2 regions of the Achromobacter sp. MUI-25009338 genome follow, and region 2 is predicted to be linked to the other one. Evidence: riboswitches for the same ligand, from Rfam matches in the RefSeq annotation. Region 2 holds a riboswitch; the other holds the start of a gene.

Region 1 (7,752 bases), 1.3 Mb from region 2:
GATGAAGCAGGCCAAGGTGTCGGCGCTGCTGCTGCCGGGCATCGGCACGGTCGACGACCTGCGCCGCGCCCACGCGCTGGGCGTGCACACGCTGCGCGTGGCCACGCACTGCACCGAGGCCGATACCTCGGAGCAGCACATCGGCGAGGCGCGCAAGCTGGGCATGGACACGGTGGGCTTCCTGATGATGAGCCACATGAACAGCCCCGAGGGACTGGTGCGGCAGGCCAGGCTGATGGAAGGCTACGGCGCCAACTGCATCTACATCACCGACTCGGCCGGCCATCTGCTGCCCCATACCGTCAAGGCCAGGATCGAGGCGGTGCGCGCCGCGCTGCACCCCGAGACGGAGCTGGGCTTTCACGGCCACCACAATCTTGCGATGGGCGTGGCCAACAGCATCGCCGCGATCGAGGCCGGCGCGGTACGCATCGACGCGGCCGCCGCGGGCCTGGGCGCGGGCGCCGGCAACACGCCGCTGGAAGTGCTGGTGTCGGTGCTGGACCTCATGGGCGTGGAGACCGGCGTGGACGTGTTCAAGATCCAGGACGTGGCCGAAGACCGCGTGGTGCCCATCATGGACTTCCCGATCCGCATCGACCGCGACGCGCTCACGCTGGGCTATGCCGGCGTGTACGGCTCGTTCCTGCTGTTCGCCAAGCGCGCCGAGCAGAAGTACGGCGTGCCCGCGCGCGAGATCCTGGTCGAAATGGGCCGGCGCGGCATGATCGGCGGCCAGGAGGACATGATCGAGGACACGGCGCTGTCGCTGCTGCGCCAGAGGCAGGCCGCGGCCGCCTGAGCGCGGCTTCAGTCGACGCCGGTCAGCAGATGCTGCGCCGGCCCGGTCGCCGCGCGCCGGAAGCGCGACGGCGACACGCCCATGTGCTCGCGGAAAAAGCGCGAAAAATTGCCGGGCGTCGAGAAACCCAGATCCAACGCCACCGAGGTCAGGGGCTGCTTCTGGTGCGCCAGCAGGCGCACGGCTTCCTCCACGCGCACCGCGCTCCAGAACACCTGGGGCGTGGTGTTGAGCTGGTCGCGGAACAGCGCGAAGAAGTGCCCGCGCGACAGTCCGACGCGGCTGGCGACGTCCTCCACGGCCATCGGCTCGTGGACGTGCTGGCGCATATAGGCGATGGCCGCGCGCAGCCGGCGGTCCAGCGCGGGCGCCGGCGAGACCGGACGCGGCGCCCGGTCCGGCCCGGCCGACGATTCGATCGCGGCCAGCAGCAGGGCTTCGACCTCGGCGTCGATATCGGCGCCCGGGTGCTGGTGCGGCGCGACGATCTTGTCCAGCAGGCGCCAGCAGCTCTGCCGCACGGCGGCGTCGATGGGCACGCCGGGCGCGTCGAAATGGAACGGGCGGCCGGTGGCGGCGCGCCGTTCGTCCAGCCAGGGCTTGGCGATGTAGAGGACCAGGAAAATCGCCGGGCCCGAACGTTCGAGCAGCCGCGCGTCGTGCGACTCGTAGGGGTTGGCGCCCAGCGCCAGGTTTTCGCTGTAGGGCACCACGGTCTGGCCGACGCGGCCTTGCGCCCGCGAGCCGCCCAGCCACAGGGCGAGCTGCACTTCGGCGTGCGCGTGCGCGATCAGGTCATCGCGCAGTTCCAGCACGACGGCGCGGCCGAACGCGCCTTCGTGCAAGGCATAAGTCTCCTGCATCTCCGTCTCCTGTCTTTTCGTCCTCGCCTTGCGAGCCAGCTGGGCGAGTCCGTTGCGCGGCGGCGGCGCCTGCGGGAATTTTATGGGCGTTTGCGCGCGAATCCGGCGTAGGTGTATTCACCTAGCACAAGATCTGACTCTGCGATAAGTCCGCGCACCCGGCGATAAGCGCGCCGCGGCCGGCGCCTATAAAGTCCTCCGAACCTGCCGGCGCGCCACGGGCCCGCCGCGGGACTGTTCAGGTAGAAGAAGGAGACGGTAGTGCGCATTGCTAGCTTTATATTGAACGGCAGCCAGGAAGTGGGACTGGTGTCCGCCGATGGCGCGACGGTGGCGCCCCTGGCGTTCGACGCGGAACGCAAGCGCCTGGGCGCCCAGGCCGTGATCGACCTGCTGGCCGCGGGCCGCGAACTGCCCGCAACGGGGGCGGCGCTGCCGCTGGCCGAGGCGAGGCTGCTGGCCCCGCTGCCCAGGCCGCGCCGCAACCTGTGGTGCGTGGGACGCAACTACCACGCCCACGCCAAGGAGCTGTCGGCCTCGGTCTTCAAGGACAACGACGCGAATCCCGAGTCCTGGCCCATCGTCTTCACCAAGGTGCCCGAGTGCGTGGTGGGGCCGCGCGACGACGTGCTGCTGCCGGCCGGCGTCTCGTCGCAGATCGACTACGAGGCCGAGCTGGCGGTCGTGATCGGCAAGGGCGGCAAGAACATCCCGCGCGCCCGGGCGCTGGAGCACGTGTTCGGCTATACGGTCGTCAACGACGTCACCGCCCGCGACGTGCAGATGCGCCACCAGCAGTGGGACATGGGGAAATCGTTCGACACGTTCTGTCCCATGGGGCCGTGGATCGCCACCGCCGACGAGTTCGACGGCACGCGCACGCGCGTGCGCTGCTGGGTCAACGGCGAGCTGCGCCAGGACGGACCCACGGAGAACATGATCTTCGACATTCCGTTCCTGATCGAAACGATTTCGCGCGGCATCACGCTGTATCCCGGCGACGTGATCGCGACGGGCACGCCCGCGGGCGTGGGCATGGGCATGCAGCCGCCGCGCTATCTGGCCGCCGGCGACGTGGTGCGCGTGGAGGTCGAGGGTCTGGGCGTCATCGAGAACACGTTTGTCGAGGAGCAAGCATGAGCACGAACTACGTCAACGGTCTGGCGGTGGAAATCGACGGCGAGGGGCCGGCGCTGTTGTGCATACACGGCCTGGGCGGCTCTTCCAACACCTGGACGCCGGTGATGGGCGCGTTCGAGGGCTTGCGCGTCATCCGTCCGGACCTGCCGGGCAGCGCGCGCTCGCCGCTGGGTTCGCAGCCCTTGTCCATCCAGACCTACGTGGACGCGCTGGCCGGCATGCTGGCGGAACTGAAGATCGATACGCTGCACATCGCCGCGCATTCCCTGGGCACCATCGTGGCCCAGCATTTCGCCGTGGCGCACCCCGGCCGGGTCAGGTCGCTGGCCCTGTTCGGGCCGCTGGCCGCGCCGCCCGACGCCGGACGCGCCGGCATCCGCGCGCGCGCCGAGCTGGCGCGCGGCGGCGACGCGGCCATGCAGGAGATCGCGGACGCCATCGTCAAGGGCGCGACCAGCGCCCGGACCAGGCAGGATCAGCCCGCGGTGCTGGCGCTGGTGCGCGAAAGCGTGATGCGCCAGCCGCCGGAAGGCTATGCGCAAAGCTGCGAGGCGCTGGCCGGCGCGCAGCCCGCCGCCGTGGAATCGCTGGACGTGCCGGCGCTGCTGGTGACCGGCGACCAGGACGGCGTGGCGCCGCCGGCCAACGTCGAGGCGCTGGCCGGCCGCATCGCGGCAAGCCGTTACGTGGTGTTCGGCGATTGCGGACACTGGACGACCTATGAACAGCCCCAGGCCTGCGTGCAGGCCCTGCGGGAGTTCTACGCGGCGCAGCGTTAGCCGCTCTTTTCCTGGCGTTTCAACATAAGAAAGCCGGCCCGCGGCGCGGGCCGGAGGAGACTTGTCATGTCCAGAATTGCCATTACCAATGTCGCCATCTTCGATGGCACCGGCGAAGCCGTGTTCAAGGGCGAGGTGCTGATCGACGGCGCGCGCATCGCCGAGGTCGCGCGCGCGCCGCGGCAGGTGAGCCGCGATGGCGCGCGCGTCATCGACGGCCGCGGCCGCTTCCTGATGCCCGGGATGACCGAGGCGCACACGCATTTCTCGTGGAACGACCAGCCCTCGCTCGCCGCCATCCAGTTCATGCCGCCGGAGGAACACATACTCTGGTGCGTGCGCGTGGCCAAGCGCTATCTGGAGATGGGCTGGACCTCGGCCGTCGGCGCGGCGGCCGCCAAGCCGCGCCTGGACGTGGTGTTGCGCAACGCGATCGACGCGGGGGAATGCCCCGGCCCCCGCTACCTGGCGGGCAGCCAGGAGATCACCACGATCGGCGCGCTGGGCGACAACACGCTGCCGCACATGCCTTTCGATGAACTCAGCTTCGGCAGCGTCTGCAGCGGCCCCGAAGAGATCCGGCGGTCGGCGCGCACCTTCATCAAGTACGGCGTCGACCACCTGAAGATCAATCTGTCGGGCGAGTACATCGCCGGGCTGCCGGCCGAAATGTCGCCATTCTCGGAAGAGGAGATCGCCATGCTGGCGGCCGAGGCCAAGCGTTTCGGCAAGCGCGTGGCGGCGCACGCGCGTTCGAGCGAATCGGTCAAGCAATGCGTGCGGCACGGCATCGAGATGATCTATCACGCCAGCTTCGCCGACGAAGAGGCGCTCGACATGCTGGAAGCCAACAAGGACAGGCACTTCGTGGCGCCGGGCATCGGCTGGCTGGTTCGCACCGCCTTCCATGCTTCCGACTACGGCATCACGCCCGCCGCCGCCGAGCAGATGGGCTACAAGCGCGAACTGGAGATCGCCGCCGAATCGCTGCGCAAGATGCACCGGCGCGGCATACGCATCCTGCCTGGCGGAGACTACGGCTTCGCCTGGATGCCGCACGGAACCAACGCCTCCGATCTCCAGTATTTCGTGGATTATGTCGGCATGACGCCCACCGAGGCGCTGGTGTCGGCCACCCGGCTGGGCGGGGAGATCATGCAGCGGCCGCACGAGCTGGGCATGCTGCGTCCCGGCTATCTGGCGGACGTGGTCATGGTCGACGGCAATCCGCTGGAGGACCTGTCGCTGCTGATCGACCCGGACCGCATCAGCCTGGTGATGAAGGACGGGCGGATCTGCAAGAACGCCTGCCCGCCGGGCGCGGAAGGCGCGCCGCCGCGCGCCGTCGAGCAGGACAGCAGGGAAGCGGTCGCGGCGCATTGAGCGCCGCAGGGCTCAGGCCCGGCCCATGCCCGCCTGGACGCTGGCCGCCAGCATCTGGGCGGTCGCGGCCGACAGCGTCCATCCCAGGTGGCCGTGGCCGGTGTTGTAGAACACCCCCGGCCGCTTGCCGGGGCCGACCCTGGGCATCATGTTCGGCGTCATCGGGCGCAGCCCGCACCACGGCACCACGCGCGCGGTGCGCACGCCGGGGAAGTGGCGGCGGGTCCAGTCCACCAGCGGCTGCACGCGTTCGGCGCGGATGTCCAGGTTGAAACCGTTGAATTCCGCCGTGCCGGCCACGCGGAAGCGGTCGCCCAGGCGGCTGGTGACGATCTTGGCGGCCTCGTCCAGCAGGCTCACGCAGGGCGCGGCGGCGCGGCTGGCCTCGTCGTCCAGGTGCACGCTGATCGAATAGCCCTTGACCGGATAGATGTTGAGCGAGTCTCCGAGCTGCCGCGCGAACTGGCGGCTGGCCGCGCCGGCGCAGATCACCACGGCGTCGGCCGATTCCTGCCGGGCCGGCAGCGCGCCTGCCGCCAGGTCCAGACGGTAGGCGCCGCCCTCGTGCGCGATGGCGGTGATGTCGGCGTCCTGCACGAACCGCACGCCGCGGCGCTGGCAGGCGCGGGCCAGGCCGCTGGTGAACTTGTGGATGTCGCCGGTGGCGTCCGACGGCGTGTAGAAGCCGGCGTGGCAGGCGGTCTGCAGGGCCGGCTCGATGCGGCGCGCTTCTTCCGCGGTCACCTCGTAGCGCTCCAGCCCGCCTTGCCGCAGCAGCGCGTTGGCGCGGCGCGCGGTGTCGAAGCTGGCCGCGTCGTGGTAGATATGCAGGATGCCGCGGCGCTCCAGGTCGAAATCGATGCCTTCTTCTTCGGCCATGGCGTAAAGGTGCTGGCGCGCCTCGATGGCCAGGCGGGTGGTCTCGATGGTGTTCTGGCGATAGTTGCGGATCTGCCCGATGAACTGGGCCAGCCAGGAATACTTGTGCCAGCCCGGACGCGGATTGAGCAGCAGCGGGGCGTCGTGGCGGCCCAGCCAGCGCAGGCCTTTCATGATGGTGGACACGCTGTTCCAGACCTCGGCGTTGCTGGCCGACAGCTGGCCGCCGTTGGCGTAGGAAGTCTCCATGGCGGGGTAGCGCTGGCGGTCGTAGACGGTGACGTCGAATCCCAGCTTGTTCAGGGCATGGGCGGACGTGACGCCGGTGATGCCGGCGCCGATGATGGCGATGCGGGGCATGGTCGCTCCAAGGGTAGGGTGGCCGCGGCCACCCGGCCGCAGCACCCCATCTGTCTTGGTACCTGAGAGTTTCACGCGCCGCGCGGATGGCGGCGGGTTCCCCTTCGGTGGGCGCGCGCGGCGCCGCTCTCCAGATTGTCTAGACCGCGCAGTCCTGGTTGCCTGAGAGTTTCCGGGGCGGTTGCTCCGTCGGCGCCTGCCGCGGCGGGCAGGTCTCTTCTGCGGGGTTTTGGATCGACGCGGGCAGAATAGCCAAAATCCGGCGGCGTGGGACCAGGGGTTAGTCCCAGTAGCCGTTCGTTTTGTCCCTGTTATATCGCCTGTTACCTCTCTGTTGAACTGTTCATTCCTGGTAAAGGCTTGAGGCGGGGGGATGCGCTATAACCGACGTTCACGCATCACACTGCCGCAAGCCGCCGGCTCGCGGACGCCCATACATGCCTCGTATCACCCGCCGTTCGTCCCTGATCCTGCTCGCCGCCCTGACGGGCGCCGTGGCCGGATGCTCCTCCCCCAAGCCCGCGTATGAGAAGGAGGACTTCACCCAGAACGACACCTACTCGCGCAGCGTCGCGGCCAGCAGCGCGGCCGCCTGCGACGCGGGCCGGCGCGCCTTGCTGAGCCAGGGCTACCTGATCGACCGCTTCGAGTCGGCGCGCGTGACCGGGCACAAGAATTTCCAGGCCGAGGACGGCCAGCATACGCAGATCAGCTTCAATATCGAATGCGCCGCCGATGGCGCGTCGAACGAGCGCTCGACGGTGTTCGCCACCGCGGTGCAGGACCGCTATTCGATCAAGCGCACCGCCAATTCGGCCAGCGTGGGCGTGAGCGTACTGGGCCAGGTGTCCATGCCGTTCGGCGCCAGCGACGATTCGCTGGTCAAGACCGCCAGCCAGACGGTGGCGCGGCCCAAGTTCTACGACGGATTTTTCCAGCTGTTGCAGCGCTTTCTGCCGGACGCGCAGGCCGCTTCGGCGCCGCAACCGGCGCCGGCCGGACGCGGCAAGACGCCGCCCAAGCCGGCGCCGGCCGACCCCGCGGTGTCGCCGGACGCGCCGGCCGACACCTTGAACCCGGCGGCCGCCAGCGATACGCCGGCCGCCAATGGCAAGGCCGCGCCCGCGGACAGCAAGGCGGCGCCGGCGGGCAGCCCGCCGCCGGCAGGCGCCGACGCCGCCAAGTAAGGCCGCGCCGGGCCGCCGCTTTGCCGTAGCGCAAATTGCCGTTGCAAGCCGGTTCGCCGCGGCGCGCGCCTGCGGCGATAATGCCGGCCATGACATACCAACTCCTGAAAATGCTCCACGTGGCGGCCGTGGTCGCCTGGCTGGGCGGCTCGCTGTTCGTGTCGCTGTTCCTGCTGTCCTCGCAGCCCCAGGAAGGCGGCCAAGCCCCGAAAGAAAGCAGGATGCTCGGCGCGCTGCGCCGCTGGACCCTGTACGTGACCACGCCGGCCATGGTGCTGGCCTGGCTGGTCGGCCTGCACCTGGCCGTGACCTTCGGCTGGTTCGTCATGAACTGGATCTGGGTGAAGATCGCCATCGCG
Region 2 (7,752 bases):
GGGCCGGCTGACGGTCGAGAGCAGCGCCAACCAGGACAGCCCGCTGATGCACGGCAATACGCCCATCCTGGGGCTGGACGTCTGGGAGCATGCCTATTACCTGAAGTACCAGAACCGCAGGCCGGAATACATCGCGGCCTTCTACAATGTCGTCAACTGGCCTGAAGTGGCGCGCCGCTACGCCGCGGCGCAGCGCTGAACGCGACTCTCTGAAGGAGGGCAGCGCCGTATGAATACCTTCAGCCGCCATCGTGTGCGGCCCGCCGCCACCAGCATCAGCGTCTGGACGCTGGCCGTGCTGGTTTCCTGCCTGGCCCTGCACCAGTTGTGGGCGTACCTGGACGTGCGCGCGCCGCACGTGGCCGACGCCTTGCTGGGCGGGCTGGTGGCGGCCGCCGCGACGGCGCTGGGCACCGTGCCCATCCTGTTCGCCCGCAGCATCCCGCAGAAACTGCAGGACAGCATGTTCGGCTTCGGCGCCGGCGTGATGCTGGCGGCCAGCGCCTTCTCGCTGGTGGCGCCCGGCATCGCCGCGGCGCGCGGGCTGGGCTACGGCCCCTGGGGGGCGGGGCTTACGGTGGCGGGCGCCGTGCTGCTGGGGGCCGCGGTGCTGCTGCTCATGGACCGCACGCTGCCGCACGAGCATTTCATCAAGGGACGCGAAGGCATCGAGGCGCACCGGTTGCGCCGCACCTGGCTGTTCGTGTTCGCCATCACGCTGCACAACCTGCCCGAGGGCCTGGCCATCGGCGTGGGCTACGCCGGCAACGATCCCTTGCGCGGCACCGCGCTGGCCACCGGCATCGCGATCCAGGACATCCCCGAGGGGCTGGTGGTGGCCGTGGCGCTGCTGGCCGCGGGCTATCCGCGGGCCTTCGCGGCGGCGCTGGGCATGCTGTCGGGCATGGTCGAGCCCCTGGGCGCGGTGCTGGGCGCGGCCGTGGTCGGCTGGTCGGCGCCGATGCTGCCCTGGGGCCTGGGCTTCGCCGCCGGCGCCATGCTGTTCGTCATCAGCCACGAGATCATCCCCGAGTCGCACCGCAAGGGGCACGAGGTCTACGCCACCTGCGGGCTGATGCTGGGCTTCGTGCTGATGATGCTGCTGGATACCGCGTTGGGCTAGCACGGGCCGCGGTTCCCATTCCCTGCCGATGGCTTTCGTTGTATGCTTTCGCCGCTGTCACGCATGTTGCGGGAGAGAGCGGCCTGTCCATCCGGCCGCCGCCGAAGGCGCAATTCGCCCGGAATCGCTCAGGTAACCCATACCGCCCATGCTTGCCCCGTCCCGGTTTATCACCGCGTGGACACGGCAAAACAGTACTCTGGAGAGACCTGGCGCCGCCCCTGAAACAAGGGACATGTCGAGCAGCCCAGGCGCCGAAGGTGCAAACCCGCCTAGCGGGGCAACTCTCAGGCAAAAGGACAGAGGGGCGGAAGATTCAGCCGTAGTGCAGGGCGCAGCCCGCCTGGCACCACCGGCATTCCGTAACCCTGGCAACCAAGCCGCCCCGGAGTTTCCGCGCATGTCCGCAACCCTCAAACGCACCCCGCTAGCCGAAGAACATGTCGCCGCCGGCGCCCGAATGGTCGATTTCGGCGGCTGGGACATGCCGCTGGCCTACGGCTCGCAACTGGAAGAGCACCACGCCGTGCGCCAGGACGCGGGCATGTTCGACGTCTCGCACATGCTGAACGTGGACATCGCCGGCCGGGACGCGTTCGCCTTCCTGCAGCGCCTGGTCGCCAACGACGTGGCCAAGCTGACCGTGCCCGGCAAGGCGCTGTACAGCTGCATGCTGAACCCGCAGGGCGGCGTGATCGACGATCTCATCATCTATTTCTTCGCCGCCGACGAATGGCGTGTGGTGGTCAACGCCGGCACCGCCGACAAGGACATCGCCTGGATGCAGCGCGTCAAGCAGGCCGGCGGTTTCGACGTGGCCATCACGGCCCGCCGCGACCTCGCCATGGTGGCCGTGCAGGGCCCCAACGCCCGCGCCAAGGTGTGGGCCGCGCGCCCGGCCTGGCAGGCCGCCACCGAGCCGCTGACCCCGTTCGTGGCCGCCGTGGTCGGCGACGACACGCTGGTGGCCCGCACCGGCTACACCGGCGAGGACGGCTTCGAAATCGTGCTGCCCGCCACCGAAGTGGTGCAGCTGTGGCGCGACCTGGCCGCCCAGGGCGTGCGTCCCTGCGGCCTGGGCGCGCGCGATACGCTGCGCCTGGAAGCCGGCATGAACCTCTACGGCCAGGACATGGACGAACTGATCCAGCCGAACCAGGCCGGCCTGACCTGGACGGTGTCGCTGAAGGACGCCGAGCGCCGCTTCATCGGCCGCGAGGCGCTGGAACAGTTCGCCACCCCGGCCGCCTTCCTCGGCCTGAAGCTGCAGGAACGCGGCGTCATGCGCGCGCACATGGCCGTGCGCACCAAGGACGGCATGGGCGAGCTGACCAGCGGCACCATGTCGCCCACGCTGGGCGTGTCCATCGGTTTCGCCCGCCTGCCGCAGAGCGTCAAGCCCGGCGACACGGTCGAGGTCGATATCCGCGGCAAATGGGTGCCCGCCCTGGCCTGCAAATTGCCCTTCGTGCGTAACGGCAAGGCCGTCGAACACTCGTAAACTCGAAGCTTCGCGCGGGACGCCATGGCCGCCCGCGCGAGGCGCGCAACACCATTCATCTACCCGTATTCCCAGGAGCTCCCATGAGTCTGCCCACCGATCGCAAGTACACCGAGTCCCATGAATGGGTCAAAGCCGAGGGCGACGTGTTCGTCGTCGGCATCACCGATACCGCCCAGGACCAGCTGGGCGACCTGGTTTTCGTCGGCGACGTGAAGGTCGGCGCCCAGCTGAAGGCCGGCGAGACCGCCGGCGTGGTCGAGTCGGTCAAGGCCGCCTCCGACATCTACGCGCCCGTGGCCGGCGAAATCGTCGCGTTCAACGAAGAACTCGAAAACAACCCCAACCTGATCAACGAATCCGCCTTCACCGCCTGGATCTTCAAGATCAAGCCGGTCAACGCCGCCGACGCCGACAAGCTGCTGGACGCCGCCGGCTACGAAGCCGTCGCCAACGGCTAAGCCGGTTCTTGCGCGGGCGGTCCGTCCGCCCGCGCAAGCCGCCATCGCGTCCGTCCCCGCCATCCCGAGATCTCCCCCCATGTCGCGCGCCCTAGACACCCATACCGACTTCATTCCCCGCCACATCGGCCCTTCCGACGCCGACCAGGCCGCCATGCTCGCCGTCATCGGCAGCCCCAGCCTGGACGCCCTGATCGACGAAGTCGTGCCGCCCAAGATCCGCAGCCAGGCCCCGCTGGCGCTGCCGCAGTCGCGCAGCGAAACCGACGTGCTGGCCGAGCTCAAGCAGATCGCCGGCCGCAACCAGGTCTACCGCAGCTACATCGGCCAGGGGTACTACGGCACCCACACGCCCAACGTGGTGCTGCGCAACATCCTCGAGAATCCCGCCTGGTACACGGCCTACACGCCGTACCAGCCCGAAATCTCGCAGGGCCGCCTCGAAGCCCTGCTGAACTACCAGACCATGGTCGCCGACCTGACCGGGCTGGACATCTCCAACGCCTCGCTGCTGGACGAAGGCACGGCCGCGGCCGAAGCCATGACCCTGGCGCGCCGCAGCGCCAAGTCCAAGAGCCAGGTGTTCTTCGTCTCGCGCCATGTGCACCCCCAGACCCTCGAAGTCGTGCGCACGCGCGCCGAGGGCCTGGACATCGAACTGGCCGTGGGCGACGAGGCCGAAGGCCTGCCCGAGTGCTTCGGCGTGCTGCTGCAGTACCCGCACAGCACCGGCTCGGTGGCCGACTACCGCAAACTGGCCGAGGCCGCGCACGCGCAGGGCGCGATCGTGGCCGTGGCCACCGACCTGCTGGCGCTGGCCCTGCTGGCCGCGCCGGGCGAGTGGGGCGCGGACATCGCCATCGGTTCGGCCCAGCGCTTCGGCGTGCCGTTCGGTTTCGGCGGCCCGCATGCCGGCTTCATGGCCTGCAAGGACGCCTTCAAGCGCAACATGGCCGGCCGCCTGGTCGGCGTGTCCAAGGACGCGCAGGGCAACCCGGCGATGCGCCTGGCGCTGCAGACGCGCGAACAGCACATCCGCCGCGAGAAAGCCACTTCCAACATCTGCACCGCGCAGGTGCTGCTGGCCGTGATGGCCGGCATGTACGCCGTCTGGCACGGCCCGGCCGGCATCCGCCGCATCGCCGAGCGCGTGCAGCGCAGCACCGCCATCCTGCGCGCCGAGCTCGTCAAGCTGGGCGTGAAGGTCGCCAACGACACCTTCTTCGACACGCTGCTGCTCGAAACCGGCGCGGCCACGCCCGCCATCGTGACGGCGGCCGACTGCGCCCGCATCAACCTGCGCCGCGTCGACGGCGCGCGCCTGGCCGTGTCGCTGGATGAAACCGTGACCGCCGCCGACCTGCAGGCGCTGGTCAACGTCTTCGCCGCCGGCCTGCAGCGCGACGACGTCGAACTCGACCTCGACGCGCTGGACGCGGCCGCCGCCGGCGGCATTCCGGCCGGCCTGGCGCGCGAAAGCGCGATCCTGGCGCATCCGGTGTTCTCCAGCGTGCAGTCCGAGACCGACATGCTGCGCTATCTGCGCAAGCTGGCCGACAAGGACCTGGCCCTGGACCGCACCATGATCCCGCTGGGTTCGTGCACCATGAAGCTCAACGCCACGGCCGAGATGATCCCCATCACCTGGCCCGAATTCGCGCTGATCCATCCGTTCGCGCCCGCCGAGCAGAGCAAGGGTTACGTCGACCTGATCGACCGCCTGTCGGCCGCGCTGTGCGAAATCACCGGCTACGACAACATCAGCCTGCAGCCGAACTCCGGCGCGCAGGGCGAATACGCCGGCCTGCTGGCGATCCGCGGCTACCACCAGGCCAACGGCCAGCACCAGCGCAACATCTGCCTGATCCCGGCCTCGGCGCACGGCACCAACCCCGCCTCGGCCCAGTTGGCCGGCATGGACGTGGTGGTGGTGGCCTCGGACGCCAACGGCAACGTGGACCTGGCCGACCTGCGCGCCAAGATCGCCCAGGTGGGCGACAAGCTGGCCGCGCTGATGATCACCTATCCGTCGACCCACGGCGTGTTCGAGGAAGCCGTCACCGAAATCTGCGACCTGGTGCACCAGGCCGGCGGCCAGGTCTACCTGGACGGCGCCAACATGAACGCCATGGTCGGCGTGGCCAAGCCGGGCAAGTTCGGTTCCGACGTGTCGCACCTGAACCTGCACAAGACCTTCTGCATCCCGCACGGCGGCGGCGGCCCGGGCGTGGGTCCGGTGGCGGTGCGCGCGCACCTGGCGCCGTACCTGCCGGGCGTGGTCAACGAGCAGGGCAAGCTGTCGAGCGACGCCAAGGTCGGCCCGGTCTCGGCCGCGCCCTTCGGCTCGGCCGGCATCCTGCCCATCCCCTACGTGTACATCGCGCTGATGGGCGCCGACGGCCTGCGCCGCGCCACCGAAGTGGCCATCCTGAACGCCAACTACATCGCCACGCGCCTGCGCGACCACTACCCGGTACTGTACGCGGGCCGCGACGGCCGCGTCGCGCACGAGTGCATCCTGGACGTGCGTCCGCTCAAGGAAACCAGCGGCATCAGCGCCGAGGACATCGCCAAGCGCCTGATGGACTACGGCTTCCATGCGCCGACCATGAGCTTCCCGGTCGCCGGCACGCTGATGGTCGAGCCGACCGAATCGGAAGGCCGCGCCGAGCTGGACCGCTTCATCGACGCCATGATCTCGATCCGCGAGGAAATCGCCCAGATCGAGCGCGGCGAACGCGACCGCGAGGACAACGTCCTGAAGAACGCGCCGCACACCGCGCAGATGCTGCTGGCCGAAGAATGGCTGCACGACTACCCGCGCCAGCAGGCCGCCTATCCGGTGGCGTCGCTGCGCGAGGCGAAGTACTGGCCGCCGGTGGCGCGCGTGGACAACGCCTACGGCGACCGTAATCTGGTGTGCGCCTGCTTGCCGGTCGAGGCCTACGCCGCCTGATGGGTTTCGCGCGCTTGATGTTCGGATTCTTGTTCAAGGCATCGCGCGCTACACCCATCCTACAAGCGTAGGATGGGTGTAGCGCGCCACGACCCCGGCAAAAACCCGAACCCCCAACGCGCGCAACCCATCTGTCACGAAAAAAAATCCCCCATCGCAAAACGATGGGGGATTTTTCATCTCCGATACACCGGGCTAGCGCGCCGGCGTCGCCTCGATGGTGGCGGAGAAATCCTCCACGATGCTGAAGTAGGTGTTCAGCATGATCTGCAGGTTCTCCTTGCCGATGCCGCCTTCGGCGTTCATGTCCATCTGCAGCACGGCCTGGTTCTTGTCGTCCAGGTAGGCGCGGGTCCAGCGGTATTGCTGGTTCCAGGCGTTGATGGCCTTGAGCGAGACCGGCTTCTTGCTGCGGAAGGTCGCGGTGGCGACCAGGTCCTGGCACTGTTCGGTGAAGTCGTTGCACAGAAGCTGCATGCGCAGGTCGCTGGCGCCCGTCTGGGCCGGGTCGATGATCAGCACCGGGCCTTCTTCGCCGTCTTCCTTGCGGGTCGAGTACGCCATGTCGGTCAGCATGGCGTTGACGGTGTCGAGGTCGAAGTCCTGCATCAGCTCGGCCGGGCTGGCCGTCGCGGCGGGCTCCAGCTCGCCGCCCAGCGTCGGGTCTTCCGGCTCGCCTTCCTCGTCCATGCCATTCATGCCGGCGGCGCCCAGCAGGCCGGCGAACAGTTCCTCGGCCGGGATCTTGGTGCCGTTGAGGTCGCCCATGCCGTCGGCGAAGGTGAACTTGCCGATGATGTTGTCGCCGTCGTTCTTGCCGACGTTGAGCATTTCGGCCATGCCGGACACCGAGCGCATCTGCTCGTCGGCCTGGCCGCCGGCGGCGACTTCGTCCAGCCCCTCCTGCTTGATGGCGTACTGCACCATCAGGTCGCGCACCATGGGCTTGGAGATGACCAGCGTGGCGTCGATCTTCTTGATGGCCTGGACCGCGATTTCCTGCGGCGTCAGGTTCTTCACGTCCTTCGGGTTGGCCAGGTCCAGCGCGAAGGTCAGCTTGCTTTCGCCCTTGGCGGTCTTCCAGCTGATCGGGTCGATGCTGAAGGAGGGGTTGCCGCTGAGCAGCTTGCCGGCGTTGTCCAGCAGCACGTCGAACTGCTCGTCCTGCAGGCCCTCGTCGCTGGCGCCCATCATGACCTGGCGCAGGATCTGGTTATAGGTGTCCGACAGCTGCTTGACGGCCGGGCCGTCCAGCTTGGCCAGCCGGATGACGGCCTGGCCATTGCCCAGCGCCACGTCGTTGAGCACGATGTCGCCGGTCTGGTAGGTGGCCTCGGCGCTCAGGGTCTTGTCGTCCTCGGCCAGCTTGACGCCGTAGCCCAGGTTGTCGAGCGAGACCTTGACGTCTTCGTCGGGCCTGGCGATGTCGAGGCGCTTGACCTTGAGGCTGGAGTCGCCGATGGACAGGCCGAACTTGCCCATGCGGCTGTCGATGTCCATGGTCAGGCCGGCGACCGTCATCTTGGTCGGATCGTCGGACTTCTCGCCGTCGACCGACAGCTTTTCCATCAGCGCATGGGCGGTGACGGCCTGCAGCTTGCGGTCGAAGGTGCCGTTGATGGTCATGCCGCTGAACTCGGCCTTGGTGCCTTCGTGCTCGACCTGCACCGGCGCGATCCGGGCGCTGGAGGTAGCCTGGCCGCCGAAGCTG

The links. Region 2 has a riboswitch for glycine ahead of gcvT (glycine cleavage system aminomethyltransferase GcvT). Riboswitches for the same ligand answer to the same signal wherever they lie in the genome.
Region 1: it holds a riboswitch for glycine, as region 2 does, so the genes downstream of both, AC1IQ6_RS10045 (D-amino acid dehydrogenase) here and gcvT (glycine cleavage system aminomethyltransferase GcvT) in region 2, are expected to answer to the same signal.

Annotation. Positions count from the first base shown of each region.
Region 1 covers NZ_CM170627.1:2,105,459-2,113,210, forward strand. Annotated here, with positions in the region: gene dmpG (4-hydroxy-2-oxovalerate aldolase) at 1-802, shown strand, start outside; gene AC1IQ6_RS10025 (helix-turn-helix domain-containing protein) at 811-1,665, opposite strand; gene AC1IQ6_RS10030 (fumarylacetoacetate hydrolase family protein) at 1,927-2,805, shown strand; gene AC1IQ6_RS10035 (alpha/beta fold hydrolase) at 2,802-3,584, shown strand; gene AC1IQ6_RS10040 (metal-dependent hydrolase family protein) at 3,651-4,967, shown strand; gene AC1IQ6_RS10045 (D-amino acid dehydrogenase) at 4,980-6,206, opposite strand; glycine riboswitch at 6,253-6,344, opposite strand; glycine riboswitch at 6,346-6,438, opposite strand; gene AC1IQ6_RS10050 (DUF2242 domain-containing protein) at 6,644-7,393, shown strand; gene AC1IQ6_RS10055 (CopD family protein) at 7,483-7,752, shown strand, end outside.
Region 2 covers NZ_CM170627.1:813,071-820,822, forward strand. Annotated here, with positions in the region: gene AC1IQ6_RS03780 (superoxide dismutase) at 1-199, shown strand, start outside; gene AC1IQ6_RS03785 (ZIP family metal transporter) at 230-1,123, shown strand; glycine riboswitch at 1,183-1,278, shown strand; glycine riboswitch at 1,313-1,436, shown strand; gene gcvT (glycine cleavage system aminomethyltransferase GcvT) at 1,524-2,624, shown strand; gene gcvH (glycine cleavage system protein GcvH) at 2,708-3,085, shown strand; gene gcvP (aminomethyl-transferring glycine dehydrogenase) at 3,165-6,041, shown strand; gene AC1IQ6_RS03805 (DUF945 family protein) at 6,237-7,752, opposite strand, start outside.